DNA from 4 places in the Streptomyces sp. NPDC127177 genome. Region 2 is predicted to be linked to each of the others. Evidence: riboswitches for the same ligand, from Rfam matches in the RefSeq annotation. Region 2 holds a riboswitch; each other region holds the start of a gene.
What was found. A riboswitch is a leader RNA that binds a small molecule or an ion and turns the genes downstream of it on or off. The one in region 2 is predicted to bind thiamine pyrophosphate.
Positions count from the first base shown of each region.

Region 1: it holds a riboswitch for thiamine pyrophosphate, as region 2 does, so the genes downstream of both, thiC (phosphomethylpyrimidine synthase ThiC) here and ACFVJX_RS17655 (purine-cytosine permease family protein) in region 2, are expected to answer to the same signal.
Region 3: it holds a riboswitch for thiamine pyrophosphate, as region 2 does, so the genes downstream of both, ACFVJX_RS14885 (thiamine ABC transporter substrate binding subunit) here and ACFVJX_RS17655 (purine-cytosine permease family protein) in region 2, are expected to answer to the same signal.
Region 4: it holds a riboswitch for thiamine pyrophosphate, as region 2 does, so the genes downstream of both, thiO (glycine oxidase ThiO) here and ACFVJX_RS17655 (purine-cytosine permease family protein) in region 2, are expected to answer to the same signal.

Region 1 covers NZ_JBHXUW010000022.1:90,063-94,244, forward strand. The annotation lists gene ACFVJX_RS16185 (hypothetical protein) at 1-18, shown strand, start outside; gene thiC (phosphomethylpyrimidine synthase ThiC) at 160-1,935, opposite strand; TPP riboswitch at 1,928-2,061, opposite strand; gene ACFVJX_RS16195 (YibE/F family protein) at 2,132-3,478, shown strand; gene ACFVJX_RS16200 (SsgA family sporulation/cell division regulator) at 3,560-3,997, opposite strand; gene ACFVJX_RS16205 (IclR family transcriptional regulator) at 4,099-4,182, opposite strand, start outside.
Region 2 covers NZ_JBHXUW010000025.1:89,189-93,370, reverse strand. The annotation lists gene ACFVJX_RS17665 (hypothetical protein) at 1-308, shown strand, start outside; gene ACFVJX_RS17660 (DoxX family protein) at 324-680, opposite strand; gene ACFVJX_RS17655 (purine-cytosine permease family protein) at 855-2,252, opposite strand; TPP riboswitch at 2,243-2,337, opposite strand; partial or broken gene ACFVJX_RS17650 (hypothetical protein) at 2,304-2,501, opposite strand; gene ACFVJX_RS17645 (FBP domain-containing protein) at 2,876-3,370, opposite strand; gene ACFVJX_RS17640 (NUDIX hydrolase) at 3,421-3,927, opposite strand; gene ACFVJX_RS17635 (hypothetical protein) at 4,022-4,182, opposite strand, start outside.
Region 3 covers NZ_JBHXUW010000020.1:46,144-50,325, forward strand. The annotation lists gene ACFVJX_RS14880 (ABC transporter permease) at 1-428, opposite strand, end outside; gene ACFVJX_RS14885 (thiamine ABC transporter substrate binding subunit) at 515-1,618, opposite strand; TPP riboswitch at 1,700-1,816, opposite strand; gene rlmN (23S rRNA (adenine(2503)-C(2))-methyltransferase RlmN) at 1,858-2,964, opposite strand; gene ACFVJX_RS14895 (phosphatidate cytidylyltransferase) at 3,069-4,154, opposite strand; gene frr (ribosome recycling factor) at 4,154-4,182, opposite strand, start outside.
Region 4 covers NZ_JBHXUW010000006.1:34,768-38,949, forward strand. The annotation lists gene ACFVJX_RS06365 (thiazole synthase) at 1-408, opposite strand, end outside; gene thiS (sulfur carrier protein ThiS) at 411-629, opposite strand; gene thiO (glycine oxidase ThiO) at 626-1,804, opposite strand; TPP riboswitch at 1,802-1,914, opposite strand; gene ACFVJX_RS06380 (NAD(P)/FAD-dependent oxidoreductase) at 2,018-3,283, shown strand; gene ACFVJX_RS06385 (Rv2175c family DNA-binding protein) at 3,361-3,726, shown strand; gene thiE (thiamine phosphate synthase) at 3,844-4,182, shown strand, end outside.

The DNA.
Region 1 (4,182 bases), on a different contig from region 2:
GAACACGAACTGGACTGACCGGCTCCGCCCGCCGGTAAGCCCGGCGACGGGGGCCGCCGCCGGGCTCCGGGAAGGCGGTACTCCGGTCCGGGCTCCGGGAAGACGGGGCGCGTCGTACCGGCCGGTGCGAGACCGCCGGCACGACGCCCCCGCCGGGAATCAGTTCGCGATCGGCAGATAGACCCGGTTGCCCGCGGCCGCGAACTCCTTCGACTTCTCCGCCATGCCCGCCTCGATCTCCGACTGCGAACCGCCGTGCTCACGCCGGATGTCGTGCGAGATCTTCATCGAGCAGAACTTCGGCCCGCACATCGAGCAGAAGTGCGCCGTCTTCGCCGGCTCGGCCGGCAGCGTCTCGTCGTGGAACTCCCGCGCCGTGTCCGGGTCGAGCGCCAGATTGAACTGGTCCTCCCACCGGAACTCGAACCGGGCGTCCGAGAGCGCGTCGTCCCACTCCTGCGCCCCCGGATGCCCCTTGGCGAGGTCCGCCGCGTGCGCCGCGATCTTGTGCGTGATGACCCCGGTCTTCACGTCGTCCCGGTTGGGCAGGCCGAGGTGCTCCTTGGGCGTCACGTAACAGAGCATCGCCGTCCCCCACCAGGCGATCATCGCGGCGCCGATACCGGAGGTGATGTGGTCGTACGCCGGGGCGACATCGGTGGTCAGCGGGCCGAGCGTGTAGAACGGCGCCTCCTCGCAGATCTCCTGCTGGAGGTCGATGTTCTCCTTGATCTTGTGCATCGGGACGTGTCCCGGGCCCTCGATCATCGTCTGGACCCCGAAGCGCTTGGCGACCGTGTTCAGTTCGCCGAGCGTCCGCAGTTCGGCGAACTGCGCCTCGTCGTTGGCGTCCGCGATCGATCCGGGGCGCAGCCCGTCGCCCAGGGAGTACGTCACGTCGTACGAGGCGAGGATCGTGCAGAGCTCCTCGAAGTGCTCGTACAGGAACGACTCCTTGTGGTGCGCGAGGCACCACGCGGCCATGATCGAGCCGCCCCGGGAGACGATGCCGGTCTTGCGGCGGGCCGTCAGCGGCACGTACGGCAGGCGCACGCCGGCGTGGACCGTCATGTAGTCGACGCCCTGCTCGGCCTGCTCGATGACGGTGTCCTTGTAGATCTCCCAGGTCAGCTCCTCCGCCCTGCCGTCGACCTTCTCTAGGGCCTGGTAGAGGGGCACGGTGCCGATCGGTACGGGCGAGTTGCGCAGAACCCACTCACGGGTGGTGTGAATGTTGCGGCCGGTGGAAAGGTCCATCACCGTGTCGGCGCCCCACTTGGTCGCCCAGGTCATCTTGTCCACCTCCTCCTCGATGGAGGACGTCACCGCGGAGTTGCCGATGTTGGCGTTCACCTTCACCAGGAACCGCTTGCCGATGATCATCGGCTCGGTCTCCGGGTGGTTGACGTTGGCCGGCAGCACGGCCCGGCCCGCGGCGATCTCCCCGCGGACCACCTCGGGCGCGACGTTCTCCCGGATCGCCACGTACTCCATCTCCGGGGTGATCTCGCCCCGGCGGGCGTACGCGAGCTGTGTGACGGGGCTGCCGTCCCGGCTGCGCCTCGGCCGGCGCGGACGGCCGGGGAAGACCGCGTCCAGATTGCGCAGTCCCCCGCGCGGTGAGGTGTGCTTGAGCCCGTCGTCCTCGGGACGCGCGGCGCGGCCGGCGTACTCCTCGGTGTCGCCGCGTGCCGTGATCCAGTTCTCCCGCAGAGGTGCGAGTCCGCGGCGAACGTCGGTGTCGATGACGGGATCGGTGTACGGCCCCGACGTGTCGTACAGCGTCACGTCCTTGCCGTTGGTGAGGTGCACCTGACGGACCGGCACCCGGAGGTCCGGGCGCGAGCCCTGGACGTATCCCTTGTGCCAGCCGATGGACTTCCCGGCCTCGTCGCTCTGATTGGAGGCAGGCGTGCGTGCGTCCGCTGTGGTCATGAGACCTACTCCCTACGCCGGCATTACCCGGTAACAGGTTCGGCGGTCGGCGCAGCATGTCCCGTACGGACGTACGGAGATCAGCGCCCTCTCAGCCCGGTGCTCCGAGCTCCCGCGTGTGCAAAGGTGCCACCACGCTAACGTCCTCGCCGGTGTGCTGAACAGAGGGCCTCGTTCTTCTTGCGATGATCGGCCGGTGACGTCCCCTCATAGCGACCCCGCGCAGCCGGGTCCTCAGCACACCCACTCGCACAGCCACAGCCATGGTCCCGCAGCGCCGGTCTCCACCCATCTGCGCCGGGTGATCGCCGCCGTGCTGATCCCGTTCGCGGCCGCGGTCGTGGTCGGGCTCGTGGTGCTCTGGCCCGGTGGTGCGCCGGCGCACGAACGCACAGGTGTCGGCTTCGACCGGCAGACCCAGCAGGCGAAGGTGGTGAACATCGACAAGGTCGACTGCAAGGACGTGAACGCCGCACAGCTGCCCACCAGCGGTGAGACCACCCCGCCGACGGGAGACCCGGCCGCCGGTGACGGCGGGGCCGGCCTCTGTGAGAAGGCCCGGGTCGAAGTCACGAGCGGCAAGGACAAGGGGCGCACCTTCATCGAGGTGGTCCAGCCCGACGCACCGCGACAGCTGCGGGAGGGGCAGGGGGTGGTGGTCGCCTACGCCCCCGACGCACCCCACGACCTCCAGTACTCCGTGACGGATGTGAACCGGAAGTTCCCGATGGCGCTGCTGGCCGGGATCTTCGCCGTGGCGGTGGTCGTCGTGGGCAGGCTGCGCGGGGTCATGGCACTGGTGGCGCTCGCCCTGTCGTTCGCCGTGCTGACCCTGTTCATCCTCCCGGCCATCCTGCAGGGATCGAATCCGCTGCTGGTGGCGGTCGTCGGGGCCAGCGCCATCATGCTGATCGCCCTCTACATCTGCCACGGGCTGACCGCCCGCACCTCGGTCGCCGTTCTCGGCACCCTCATCTCGCTGCTGCTGATCGGGCTGCTCGGCTCGCTCTTCATCGGCTGGGCGAGCCTGAGCGGGAACACCGACGACAGCACCGGCCTGATCCACGGTCTGTATCCGCACATCGACATGAGCGGCCTGCTTCTGGCCGGCGTCATCATCGGTTCCCTGGGGGTGCTCGACGATGTGACGGTCACCCAGACGTCGGCGGTCTGGGAACTGCACCAGGCGGATCCGACGATGCATGCGAGGCAGCTCTACCGGGCAGGGATCAGAATCGGACGCGACCACATCGCCTCAGTGGTCAACACCCTCGTGCTGGCCTATGCGGGTGCCGCGCTTCCGCTGCTGCTGCTGTTCTCGATCGCCCAGAGCAGCGTGGGGACGGTGGCCAACAGCGAACTGGTGGCGGAGGAGATCGTGCGTACGCTGGTCGGCTCGATCGGGCTGGTCGCCTCGGTGCCGGTGACCACCGCACTCGCGGCGTTGGTCGTCTCCGCGGACCGTACGGGGCTCGGCGCGGAAGCCGGGGCTTCGGCACCCGTACGGAGCGGCAGGGGACGCCGCCGACGGGCGAGGTCCTGAACGGTTGCACACGGAGCGTGATTCACCCGTTCGGCAGGTGTGGTGTTCGACCGGCAACCGGGGCCCGGGCGTGGGGTGCCTTCAGCCGGCGTTCTGTTCCTCGGCCAGAATTCGCCCCAATGCTTCTTCCAGATTGCCGTCGAAGTCACCCAGCGTGCACTCCTGGCCGAGTGGGACGAGTTTGTCCGTCCGGTCGAGAAACGCCACAAGTGGCGCCGTACCGGCCCTGAAGAGAGCGCGGTCCGCCCCCACCTGCAGCCGGATGTGGACGTCGGACAGCCCTTCGGGCTCGGTCGGCCCGATGTGCACGTCGCCGTCGCCACTGGGGCTGTTGAGGCCGTCGAGCAGCAGCTCACGGCCGAAAGCCCAGGTGACGGGGGCGTCGCCGGGCAGATGGAAGGTCATCCGGATCGCGTACGGATCGCACACTTCGTACCGGAGCTCCACCGGGATACGGAAAGAGAGCTCCTCGGAGACGAGGAAGCTCATCATGACCTCAGCTTGAACCGACTCACGCATCGTTCAACCCCGCAGTAGATGAATCTGGCCAGGAATGATCCCCCATGGCCCTATTGACGCCATCGTGGTGCACGCGATAGCAGATCACAAGGAGTGATTTTTCAGATACTGATAGAGAACACGAACGAACGCAAGAGGCTGGCCACTTCGCCACGTAGTCGTTCGACTGCGGGGAGCAACCGGTC
Region 2 (4,182 bases):
CCACCGAGGAGGAGGCCGCCGAATGGCGACTGTGGGCCACCACCGTCTTCGTCCCGAACATCCAGGCCATGCGCGACCTCGTCCTCGGGCACACGGACCTCCTCAGGGAGCCGAACATGCCGCCGCTCCTGCTCAAGCTCTGTGCGCACGTCTCCGGTTACGAGATCACGGCGGCCCGCTGGGCGCAGGGCCGCTACGACACCAACCTCTCGGTCGTTTCCTTCCCGGGCGAGGAGCTCGGGGCGTACGCCCGTAGCGGATTCACCCAGCTCAAGGCGGAGCAGGCACGGCTCCTGCGGCACCGCTGAGGGCTCTCCGTACGGTTACCAGGGGCCGTGGCCGGCCAGGCCCAGCACCAGGACGGCGATGGCGGTCGCGAGGAACAGGATCCCGCCCACGATGTTGCGGGAGCCCACCCGCAGATGGGCGATGATCGCGCCGATGAAGTACAGCACGAGGCCGCAGGCCGCGAGGATGCCCAGGACGGGCACGGCGAGCCCGGCCAGCAGTCCGACGGTGCCGGCGGCCAGGAGCGTGCCGAGCACCGGGACGTACTTCCGGGGGATGCCCTTCATGTCGGCCTGGGTCTTGGGGTATTCGTGGCCGATCAGGTAGGTGACGGCGGCGGCGCCGTTGAAGACCGCGCCGAGGATGGTGACCGTGACATAGGCGGCAGACACGATATCCCCGCTTCTCCGGGGTGCGCCGTCCGGAGGCGCACCGATATGGGATGCCGTTCCCATGGATGACGAGCCGGCGACTCGAAGTGTGAGGCGGGCCGGCGAAGTGGAGTGGGATGCGCGCGGCCGGCGGTCGGCCGCACTGTCCGCGGTGCTCCTGGGGCGGCCGCGCCGTCAGGCCCGGTGGCGCAGCCGCAGCGGGGCGTAGACCGCCAGTGCGACGAGGAACGCCACCCCGTAGGCGAGGTCGGCCCCGTGCAGGGCATCCGCGACCGGACCCACGTACAGGCTGGTGCTCATGAAGGGCACCGCTGCCGCGAAGGCGGCGGCGAAGGCGGTGAGCGCGGGCCACCACGGCTGCCTGCGGGCGCTCTCGGCGGCCAGGTCGATGGGGGAGTGGCCGCGGTCCCTGGCCCGGACGAGCCAGTCGACGGCGACGATCGCGACGAACCCGGGGATCCAGTAGCCGACCAGAAGGAGCACGTTCTGGAAGCGGGTCGTGGTGTCGGCCGCGTGCATCCACAGGACGAGCGGGAAGCCCAGGGCGGCGGCGAGTGCCGCGGCGACCGGGCGCGGCAGACGTACGCCCATGGTCTGCAGCGCGAGCGATCCGCTGTAGTCGTTCATGGCGTTGCTGCACAGCGCGGCGAGCGCCACGGCGAGCAGCCCGAAGGCTCCGAGTGCGCCCCCGCCGAGCAGTGTGTCGATGCCGCGCGCGGTCTGGTCGGTGAAGACGGACGCACCCCACAGCCCGAGGGTCTGGACGGCCACGAAGGAGGCGCTGACGCCGAGCAGCGTGCACCAGAACATGCGCGGCCTGGACGCGCCGCGTGGCAGATAACGGCTGAAGTCGCTGGCGTACGGGGCCCAGGACAGCGCCAGGCTCAGGGCGATGGTGCAGGTCAGGACGAACGCCCCCGCCCGGTCCGCGCCGTGCACACTGCCGGTGGCGGCGGGGTGGACCCCGTCCAGCAGTTTCGTGGACAGGACCACGAAGGCGGCCGCGAGGACGAAGGTCATCACGGTCTGGAGCCGGTGGATCACCTCGTATCCCAGGACGCCGAGCGCGCCCTGTGCCGCCATCATGACCAGCACCCCCAGCCAGAACGGCCAGCCGCACAGCTGGGCCAGCGCGTCCCCGCCGAACAGGCCGATCAACGCGTCCCAGGCGATGGACGACAGCCACTGGAGTGCGCCGGGCAGCACGACTCCCCGGCCGAAGGCCAGCCGGGCCAGCGGCAGCTGACCGGCGCCGGTCTGGCTGCCCCAGGTCCCCAGATACGCGGTGGGCGCGGCGCCCACGAGTGTGCCGAGTACGACGGCGGTGAGCGCCGTGGCGAAGTCCAGGCCCAGCGCGATGCCGACGGTCCCGGTGAAGACGCCCGTCATCGTCAGGTTGGGGGCGAACCATACGGTGAACAGCCGGCCGGGCCCGCCGTAACGACGGTCCTCCGGCACGGGGGCTATCCCGTGCGCCTCGACGCGGAGATCGCCGGGGGCGGTGGGCATGCGCCCGTCGAACGCGGGCCGGGCCGCGGTGTCGCGCTCGTCCTGGGCATACGGCAATGACATGAAGACATCCCTCCGCCAGTGCTAACTGGTTCAGGTTCGACGGGTGTGTTCTCAGCCCCTGCGAGGGGCACCCCGTGTCCGGTGCGGCGGCCAGGATAGCCGGGTGTGCGCGAAGCGTGATGCGGGGGGTTGGAGCGTGAGCGCGCAGCGGAAGCCGCCGTGGCCCGTCGTGCTGTCGGGTGTGTTGGGGGTGCGGGCGGCGATCCGGTAGCGGTTGCGGTACGAGCGGTGGCGCAGGTACGGCGCCCCGGGATTCCTGGTGCTGAGCCGCGGAGGTGACCCCTCGGAGCTCGATGTCGAGGCCCAGGACGTCGACTTCACCGGACACACCGTCCACTGGACGGCCACCGCACCCGACGGCATCGTCCTGGAGCCGTAGAGCGGCACGCCGACGGTGCGCGGCACCCGGGGCGACACCGAGTGGGTGGGCGTCGGCGGGCGACGACACGTCGCGCGCTCGGCGGGACGCGGTCGGGGACCCGCCCCGGTGGGTGCGGGCCACGGCGGACGCGCCGGCCGGTGCCCGGACGATCACGCTGGAGTTCCGGCCGGCCTACGGGACCCGGCCGACCCCTCCCCGGTGGAGGCCGACATCCGCTGACCGGCGCAGCCGGTCGCACCGCTCAGCTGAGGACCTTGCCCACGAACGCGGAGAGATTGGCCGTGGTACGGGCGATCTGTTCCTCCGTCGTCAGCGACTCCTTGAAGCGCGCGCCGGCGGCCACGGCCTTCTTTCCCCGTACGTAGAGCGAGCAGGCCAGGTCGGTGCACATGTACAGGCCGACGGAATTGCCCTCGCGCCCCGCGGGGCCGGTCTTGCGGGCGGTCATGAGCGAGACCCCGCTGCCCGGGTGCGTGGTCAGACAGAGCGAGCACATGCTGCGGTGCAGAAACCCGCGCTGTTGGGAGGGGAAGCGCAACGAGAGGCCGGTCAGCCTCCCCTCGTGCTCGGTGACGATGTAGCTGCGCCCGGGGGCGGAGAGGTCGCGCCAGCCGAGGAAGTCCAGATGCTCCCACGGCCGCTCCTCCAGATCGCGGGGGAGCGGCAGGCGCTTGGCTTCTCCTTTGGAGCAGTTGACGAACGATGCGCGGATGTCCTGCTCGGTCACGGCCTTCATGGATACGACGCTAACTCTGCCTACGACCCCTAGGCAAACGAATAAATGATTTAGGGGTTCACCTGTGCATCCTCGGGCAGTACGGAGAGGCGGTGTGCGGGCGGGTGCTCGATGCCGAGGTCGGGCCGCCAGGCGGCGAGGATCTGCGCCGAGGGGTCGAACAACGGTGTAGGCAGTTCCTCGGGCCGGGTCCACCGCCAGGTGGCGATGAGGTGGGGTTCGGTCACCTGCGGGCTGCCCGAAGCCACGGTGACCAGGGCGGCCATCGTCACCCGGTTGATGCCACCGACCGCGTCGTGCAGCATCGCGAAGACGCCCATGTCGGCCTGGGCGACCTCCAGCCCGGTCTCCTCGCGCAGCTCCCGTACCGCCGCCGCGGCGATGGACTCGTGTGTCGGATCGACCTTCCCGCCGGGCAGCTCCCAGGTGCCGCTGTGGTGCCGTCCGAGCAGGATTCGCCCCTGCCCGTCCTGCACGATCACGCCCACGCCCAGCGCGGCCTGGGCCAGTGGTGGACGGGAGTTGCGGGCGGGGACCTGCGCCGCGTCGCTGTTCATCTCTCGGGCTCCTCGGATCGACGGCGGTCGGTGACCGTACGGGGCGTCGAGCCTACGGCGTGCCACCGGGAGGGGGCGTCCCGGCGGGCGCAGCTCACACGGCCAGTCGCAGGGAGGTCGGCGCGATGCCGAGCCGTACGGTCTGGCCCCATGTCAGCTCCAGCGCGTCCGCCTCCATGCCGTCGCCGAAGACCACCACCCGGTCGGACTCGACGGTCAGCCGCAGCCCCTGGCCCCGGCCCAGCTCGCCCGAGA
Region 3 (4,182 bases), on a different contig from region 2:
GTACGTACGACGACGGCGTAGTTGAAGAAGACGTGGGCCAGCAGGATCGCCCACACGGTGGTGTCGAGCCGTACGCCCCACAGGTCGTCGAGGAGGCCGCCGCGGCCGAGCAACGCGAGGAACGCGGTGCCCACGACGACGGTCGGCAGGACGAACGGCACGGTGACGACCGCCCGCAGCAACTGCTTGCCCGGGAAGTCGAACCGGGCGAACACGTAGGCGCCCGGCAGGGCGATCAGCAGGGTCAGCGCGGTCGAGGCGAGCGCCTGCCAGAGGGTGAACCAGAGGACGTCCAGGATGTCCGGCCGGGTCAGCACCTCGCCGAACCGACCGAACTGCCAGACGCCGTCGGCCTTGAGTCCGCGTCCGACGATCGCGACGACGGGGTAGGCGAAGAACAGCGCGAAGAAGGCGACGGGCACGGCCATCAGGCCGAGCCGCACCGCGCTCCCGCGCCGCGCCCGGGCGCGCGCGCCCTTCCCGCCCGCGCCCGGTCCGCGTACGGGAGGCTTCGCTACTTCACTACGAGCGAGGACCATGACTGGACCCACTGCTCACGGTTCTTGGCGATCGTGTCCGGTGCGACGGTCGTCGGTTTGCCGACGGTGGCGCCGAACTTCGTGAAGAGGTCCGGCACCTTCGCCCCCTTGGTCACCGGGCTGACGAACATGTTGAGCGGCATGTCCTCCTGGAACTTCTTGCCGATCAGGAAGTCCAGCAGGGCCTTGCCGCCCGCCTCGTTCTTGGCACCGTCCAGCAGACCGGCGAACTCGATCTGGCGGAAGCACGTCCCGGTGGCGACCCCGGTCGGGGCGGTCTTCGGCTTCGGGTCCGCGTACAGCACCTCGACGGGCGGGCTGGAGGCGTAGCTGACGACGAGCGGCCGGTCGGCCTTGGCCTTCCTGCCGCCCGCGGAGCCGGAGAACTCCTCGTTGTACGCCTGCTCCCAGCCGTCGACGACCTTGACGCCGTTGTTCTTCAGCTTCTTCCAGTAGTCCTGGTAGCCGTCCTTGCCGTACGTGGCGACGGTCCCGAGGAGGAAGCCGAGGCCGGGCGATGAGGTCGCGGCGTTCTCGGTGACGAGGAGGTCCTTGTACGCGGGCTTCGCCAGGTCGTCGAAGGACTTCGGCGGCGCGAGCTTCTTGTCGGCGAAGTACTTCTTGTCGTAGTTGACGCAGATGTCGCCGGTGTCGACCGGGGTGACCCGGTGCTTCGCCGCGTCCAGCTGGACGTCGTCCGCGACCTGGCCGAGCCCCTTGGCCGCGTACGGCGTGAAGAGACCGTTGTCGAGGGCGCGCGAGAGGAGGGTGTTGTCGACGCCGAAGAACACATCGCCCCGGGGCGAGCCCTTGGTCAGGATCTCCTGGTTGAGGGCGGCGCCCGCGTCTCCGCTCTTCAGCACCTTGACGGTGTAGCCGGTCTCCCGGGTGAACTCCTTCAGTACGCCCTTGGAGGCGTTGAAGGAGTCGTGGCTGACGAGTGTGACGGTCTTGGAGCCGGAACCCCCGGAGGGTCCGGAGCCGGACGCCGAGTCGTCGGAGCTTCCGCATCCGGCGAGCGCCGTGGCTCCGAGCGCGGCGGCGACGGCCGTCACCGCGATCTTCTTGGTGGTGCTCATGTGATTCCTCCTGGGATGACCAGGAAGAGACGCGGCCCTGCCCGCGCCGGTGGAGAACCGGAAGCGGGCAGGGCGCAACAGCTTGAGTAAGGTCCGAACTTCCTACCCGGAATGACCCGGGCGAGGTTCAGAGGGTCTGCGGCCAACCTGTCCTCGGTGCCGCACTCTCAGCGCTGTGGCGCTCCCCTGTCGGAATATGAAGTTGATTCGAGCCCCAGGCTACACGGCCGTTTTCGGCCTCAGCGCTCGGATGCCGCCAGCTGCCCGCAGGCCCCGTCGATCTCCTGACCGCGGGTGTCCCGCACGGTCACCGGCACCCCGTGGGCGGCGATGGCCTCGACGAAGGCCTTCTCGTCCTCGGGCCTCGAGGCGGTCCACTTCGAGCCGGGCGTGGGGTTCAGCGGGATCAGGTTGACGTGCACCCGCTTGCCCTTGAGGAGCCGGCCCAGCCGGTCGCCGCGCCAGGCCTGGTCGTTGATGTCGCGGATCAGCGCGTACTCGATGGAGATGCGGCGTCCGGACTTCTCCGCGTACTCCCACGCGGCGTCCAGCACCTCGCGCACCTTCCACCGGGTGTTGACCGGTACGAGGGTGTCGCGCAGCTCGTCGTCGGGGGCGTGCAGCGACACGGCGAGACGGCACTTGAAGCCCTCGTCGGCGAACCGCAGCATCGCCGGCACCAGGCCGACTGTGGAGACGGTGATCCCGCGCTGCGACAGCCCCAGCCCGTCGGGCTCGGGGTCGGTCAGCCGGCGGATCGCCCCGACCACGCGGTTGTAGTTGGCGAGCGGCTCGCCCATGCCCATGAAGACGATGTTGGAGAGCCGCGCCGGGCCTCCCGGGACCTCGCCGTCGCGCAACGCCCGCATGCCGTCCACGATCTGGTGGACGATCTCCGCGGTCGAGAGGTTGCGGTCGAGGCCGGCCTGCCCGGTGGCGCAGAACGGGCAGTTCATCCCGCAGCCCGCCTGCGAGGAGATGCACATCGTGACCCGCTCGGGGTAGCGCATCAGGACGGACTCGACCAGCGTCCCGTCGTGCAGCTTCCACAGCGTCTTGCGGGTGGTGTCGTCGTCACAGCTGATGTGGCGGATCACGGACATCAGCTCGGGGAACAGCGCCTCGGCGAGCTTGTCCCGCGACGCGGCGGGGATGTTGGTCCACTCCGACGGGTCGTGCGCGTACCGCGCGAAGTAGTGCTGCGAGAGCTGCTGCGCGCGGAAGGGCTTCTCGCCGGTCGCGGCGACGGCTTCCTTGCGCTCGGCGGGCGTGAGGTCGGCGAGGTGCCGCGGCGGCTTCTTGGCTCCGCGGGGCGCGACAAAAGTGAGTTCTCCGGGCTTAGGCATGGTTCTTCCAGTGTCGCAGACAGAACAGTGAGGGCCCGCCGCCCTGTGGACAACGGACCCTCACTCATAAAATCGCAGGTCAGAATGGGTGACTCAGCGGTAGGTCAGCTGGAGCCGACGAAAATCACCATCAGCAGCCAGACCACCGGGGCGGTCGGCAGCAGGGAGTCCAGCCGGTCCATGATCCCGCCGTGCCCGGGGAGCAGCGTGCCCATGTCCTTGATCCCGAGATCCCGCTTGATCATGGACTCGCCCAGGTCACCGAGGGTGGCGCTGGCCGCGACCACGAGGCCGAGCAGCAGGCCCTGCCACCAGGAGCCGCCGTCGATCAGGAACTGCATGCACAGGGCTCCGGCCACCATGGCGAAGGTGACGGCTCCGAAGAGGCCCTCGCGGGTCTTTCCGGGGCTGATCCTCGGGGCGAGCTTGTGCTTGCCGAACCGCCAGCCGACGGCGTACGCGCCGGTGTCACTGACCACGGTCAGCAGCAGGAACGTCAGGACCCGCTGCGGCCCGTCGTCCGCCCTCAGCAGCATGGCGACGAAGGTGGCCAGGAAGGGGACGTAGAACGCGGCGAACACCCCGGCCGTGACGTCCTTGAGGTAGCCCTCCGGCGGTTCGGTCATCCGCCAGACCAGCACCGCGAGGGCGGTCAGCGCCATGGCGGCCCAGGCGCCCTCGGCCCCTCGCGCGTAACCGGCGACGACCATGGCCGCACCGCCGACGGCGAGAGGGATCAGCGGGGCCTTGATCCCCTTGCGCTCCTCCAGCCGGGAGGTGAGCTCCCAGAGACCGACGACGACGGCGACCACGACCACACCGACGAAGACGGCCTTGACGATGAAGAGCGAGGCGACGACGACGGCACCCAGCCCAACGCCGACCCCTATGGCGGATCCGAGATCACGGCCCGCACGCTTCTTCTGCGGGGGTGGTGGCGCGGTGGACATGGGCTCCTGCGGCTTCTCGTCGCGGAACAGGAGGCCGCCGCTCAGGCGTCCGGCCCCCTGGTCCCTGTCATCACGGTCGTCAGCGTCTCTACCTGCGTCGGGAACGTCCGGCACGATGGGCATGGGCCGAGTCTGCTGGGCGTTATGCACATCGTATGCAGGACCCGCCGGAGCGGACCGCATCTCGGGAGCGGTCCACTGACCGGCGCCCTGCGGGGCGCCCCAGGAAGAGTCGTTCATCAGACTTCGAGCAGCTCGGCTTCCTTGT
Region 4 (4,182 bases), on a different contig from region 2:
GTCGTCGTTGGTGTACGGCAGGACGGTGAACCCGTCGTCCACCAGGATCTCCGCGGCGTCCAGCAGCTCGATCGGGTCGGGCAGCAGTGTCCGCTCGTCGGCCACCACCTCCAGCTTGACCCAGTCGGTGCCGAGCGCCTCGCGGGCCAGGCGCGCGGTGAGCACGGCCTCACCCGCCGTGAAGCAGCCCGCGGTGTTCGGCAGGACGCGGATGGAGAGCCGCTCCAGGACGGAGAGCACGGAGCCCTGCACGGTCGGGTCGAGCCGGCGCATCGCGACCGTGGTCAGCTCGGTGCCGGAGGCGATCAGGGAGCGTTCCAGCACATCGAGGCTGGGCGCCCCGCCCGTCCCCATGATCAGCCGGGAGCCGAAAACGCTGTCCCCGAGGGTGAAGAGGTCGTCGGACACGGTCAGCCTCCCTGGACCGCGGTCAGGACCTCGACGCGGTCGCCCTCGGCGAGCTCCGCGGCCGACCACCGGCCACGCGGGACGACGGTCTCGTTCAGCGCGGCCGCGACCCCCGAGGGGGCCCGGGTCAGGGTCGCGACGAGGGCGTCCAGGGTGGTGCCCGCGGCGACGGCGACGACCTCGCCGTTCACGGACACGGAGAGGGAGACGGGCGCGGTCATGCGGGCTGCTCCTGACGTACGGGTGCGGCGGCCGGGAAACGGCCGGGGGAGAAGGGGCGGGCCACCTCGGGCAGCTCGCCGTCGGCCAGCAGCTGCGCCATGGCGTCACCGGTGACGGGCGTGAGCAGCACCCCGTTGCGGTGGTGACCGGTGGCGAGGTGGAGGCCGGGCAGCGCGGTGCGGCCGAGCAGCGGCGCGTTGTCGGGAGAGGCGGGGCGCAGACCGGCCCGGGTCTCGGTGAGCGGCAGCTCGGTGATGCCGGGCACCAGCTCGTGGGCGTCGCGCAGCAGCTCGTACACACCGCCCGCCGTGACGGTGGTGTCCCAGCCCATCTCCTCGCTGGTGGCGCCGATGACCAGCTCGCCGTTCTCGCGCGGCACGAGATAGACGTGGCTGCCCCGGACCACGGCCCGCACGGTGCGGCTGAGGAAGGGGGCGTACGCGGTGGGCACGGTCAGCCGGAGCACCTGGCCCTTGACGGGGCGGACGGGCGGCACGACGTGGTCCGGCACCCCCGCGAGCCGGCCGCTGAGGCTCCCGGCGGCGAGCACCACCTGATCGGCCCGGGCCTCCGTACCGTCGTCCAGTACGGCCCCGGCAGCCCGGTCCTGCACCACCGAGAGCCGCTCGGCCCGCCGGCGGTGGAGGACGACCCCGGCCCGCTCGCACGCCGTCAGCAGCGCGGTCGCAAGCCGGCGCGGATCGACCTGGTGGTCGCCGTCGACCCGCAGACCCCCGCGTACGCCCGGCGCGAGCATCGGCTCCAGCCGGCGGCAGTCCCGCCCGGTGAGCCACTCCGACTCCAGCCCCGACCGGCGCTGGAGCTCGTGCAGTTCCCGCAGATGGGCGCGGTCGTCGGCGTCCAGCGCGACGGCCAGGGTGCCGCAGGCGCGGAAGCCGATGTCCTGTCCGCTCGCCGCCTCCAGCTCGGCCGCGAACGCAGGATAGAGCGCGGCGGAGGCGACGTTGAGCCCCAGCAGCATCTCTTCGCCGTAGTGCAGTTCGGTGACGGCGGCCAGCATGCCGGCCGCGACGCGGGCGGCCCCGCCACCGGGATCGGGGTCGACGACAGCGGCGCTCAGACCGCGCTGCGCGGCCCGCCAGGCTGTCACGAGCCCGATGATCCCGCCCCCGATGACGAGGACGTCGGACCCGCTCGTACGGTGTGTACGCATGGGCGTCCAGCCCCTCCCTTCGCCGGCATGACCCGGATCAGGTTCGTACGGTCGGAGGCCGCCCAGCCTCCCTCTCAGCCCGGTTCGTCCGGGCTCCCGCGAGTGTTTTACCTGGGCCACCCTAGACCCCGGCCCCGGGGCCGGGTGAAGCGAGCCGCCCGCACGGCCCGGAACCCCTTTCCTGACGGGCCGTCAGTTGATTAGGGTGGTCGGGTGAACGAGCAGCAGCGGGCAGAGCGGCCGGAACGGCAGTCGGAGCGGGCGGGGCGCGGGGTGGTCGTCGCCGGCGCGGGCATGGCGGGGGTGCAGACGGCGGTGGCCCTGCGCGAGCAGGGATTCACCGGCGCCGTCACCCTGATCGGCGCCGAACCCCACCAGCCCTACGACCGCCCCCCGCTGTCCAAGGCGGTCCTGCTCGGCAAGGCCGAGGAATCCGCCTTCGACATCGACTTCGAGGCGCTCGGCATCGAACTGCGCCTGGGCTGCGAGGTCACCGGCGTCCGCGGCGGCGACCACGAACTGGACACATCCGAGGGGCCCGTCCCCTACGACGCCCTGGTCATCGCCACCGGCGCCGAACCCGTCGTGCTGCCCGGCTCCGAAGGCGTGCCCGGCGTCCATCTGCTGCGCACCCTCGACGACGCGGCCCGGCTGCGCCCGGTCCTGGAGGCCCGGCACGCCGTCGTGGTCGTCGGCGCGGGCTGGATCGGCGCCGAGTTCGCGACCGCGGCCCGCGCCGCCGGCTGCGAGGTCACCGTCGTCGAGGCCGCCGACCGGCCCCTCGCGGGTGCGCTCCCCGCCGAGGTCGCGGCCCCGATGGCCGCCTGGTACGCGGAGAGCGGCGCCGAACTCCTCACCGGGGCCCGGGTGGCCCGCATCGAGTCCGGCCGTGTGGTCCTCGCGGACGGCCGCACCGTCCCGGCCGACGCGGTCGTCGTCGGGATCGGCGCCCGCCCCGCCACCGGCTGGCTGGCCGGCTCCGGCGTCGCGCTCGGCCCCGACGGATCGGTGACCGCCGACACGGCCCTGCGCACCTCGCTGCCCGATGTGTACGCCGTCGGCGACTGCGCGTCGTTCCCCTCCGCCCGCTACGGGGCGCGTCTGCTGGTCCACCACTGGGACAACGCACTGCAGGGGCCGCGCACCGCCGCCGCCCACATCATCGGATCGGCCGGCGGGGGCGGGGCACGGCCGCCGGCCTACGACCCCGTGCCGTACTTCTGGTCCGAGCAGTTCGGCCGGTTCGTGCAGTACGCGGGCCACCACGCAGGCGCGGACACCCTGCTGCGGCGCGGCGACCCGGCCGGCCCCGCCTGGTCGGTGTGCTGGCTGCGGGACGGCGCCCTGGTCGCGGTCCTCGCCGTCGGCCGGCCGCGCGATCTGATCCAGGGCCGCAAGCTCATCGAAGCGGGCACCCGGCTCGATCCCGGGCGGGTCGCCGACGCGTCCGTGCCGCTGAAGTCGGCGGCCCCGCAGTAGGCGCGCGGACGGGTGGCGGGACCCTGAAGGGCTGAGTCCGGGTATCGGCTGTCAGTCCGGGATGGCAGGCTTGTCCTGTGACCGAGATTGACGCAAAGATCGATGCTCTCGTCCCTGCCTGGCTCCACCTCCCCGACATCGCCGAATTGTTCGATGTCGAGGTGACGCGTGTACGGCAGCTGGTCAAGGAGGGCCAGCTCATCGCCGTACGGCGTGGTGAGAACCGGGCACTCCAGGTGCCTGCCGCTTTCATCGACGGAAACAAGGTGGTCAAGGGCCTCTCGGGGACCCTGACGCTCCTGAGGGACGACGGCTACTCCGACGAGGAGATGCTGGAATGGCTCTTCACTCCCGACCCGAGCCTGCCGGGTACGCCCGCGCAGGCGCTGAGTGAGAATCGTGGCACGGAGGTGAAGCGCCGCGCCCAGGCGCTCGCCGTCTGACCGACAGCCGTACAGGGGATGCGGGCCGCACGGCGCGGCCCGCATCCCCTCCGCACCACCGCCTGCCCCATCGCACCGCCTACCGACGTCATCGTTTTCCCCGGGGGGAACCGCACCATGTCCACGCCTCGCGCGCTGCTGTCCGACGCCCGGCTCTACCTGTGCACGGACGCCCGCAGGCGCCAGGGAGACCTTCCCGAATTCGTCGACGCCGTCCTCTCCGGCGGGGTGGACGTCATCCAGCTCCGCGACAAGGGCATGGAGGCGGCCGAGGAGCTCGAACACCTCGCGGTCCTCGCCGACGCGTGCAGGCGCCACGGCAAGCTCCTCGCGGTCAACGACCGGGCGGACGTGGCCCACGCCATCGGCTCGGACGTGCTGCACCTGGGCCAGGGAGACCTGCCGGTGCCGGCCGCCCGCGCGATCATCGGCCAGGACGTGGTCATCGGCCGTTCC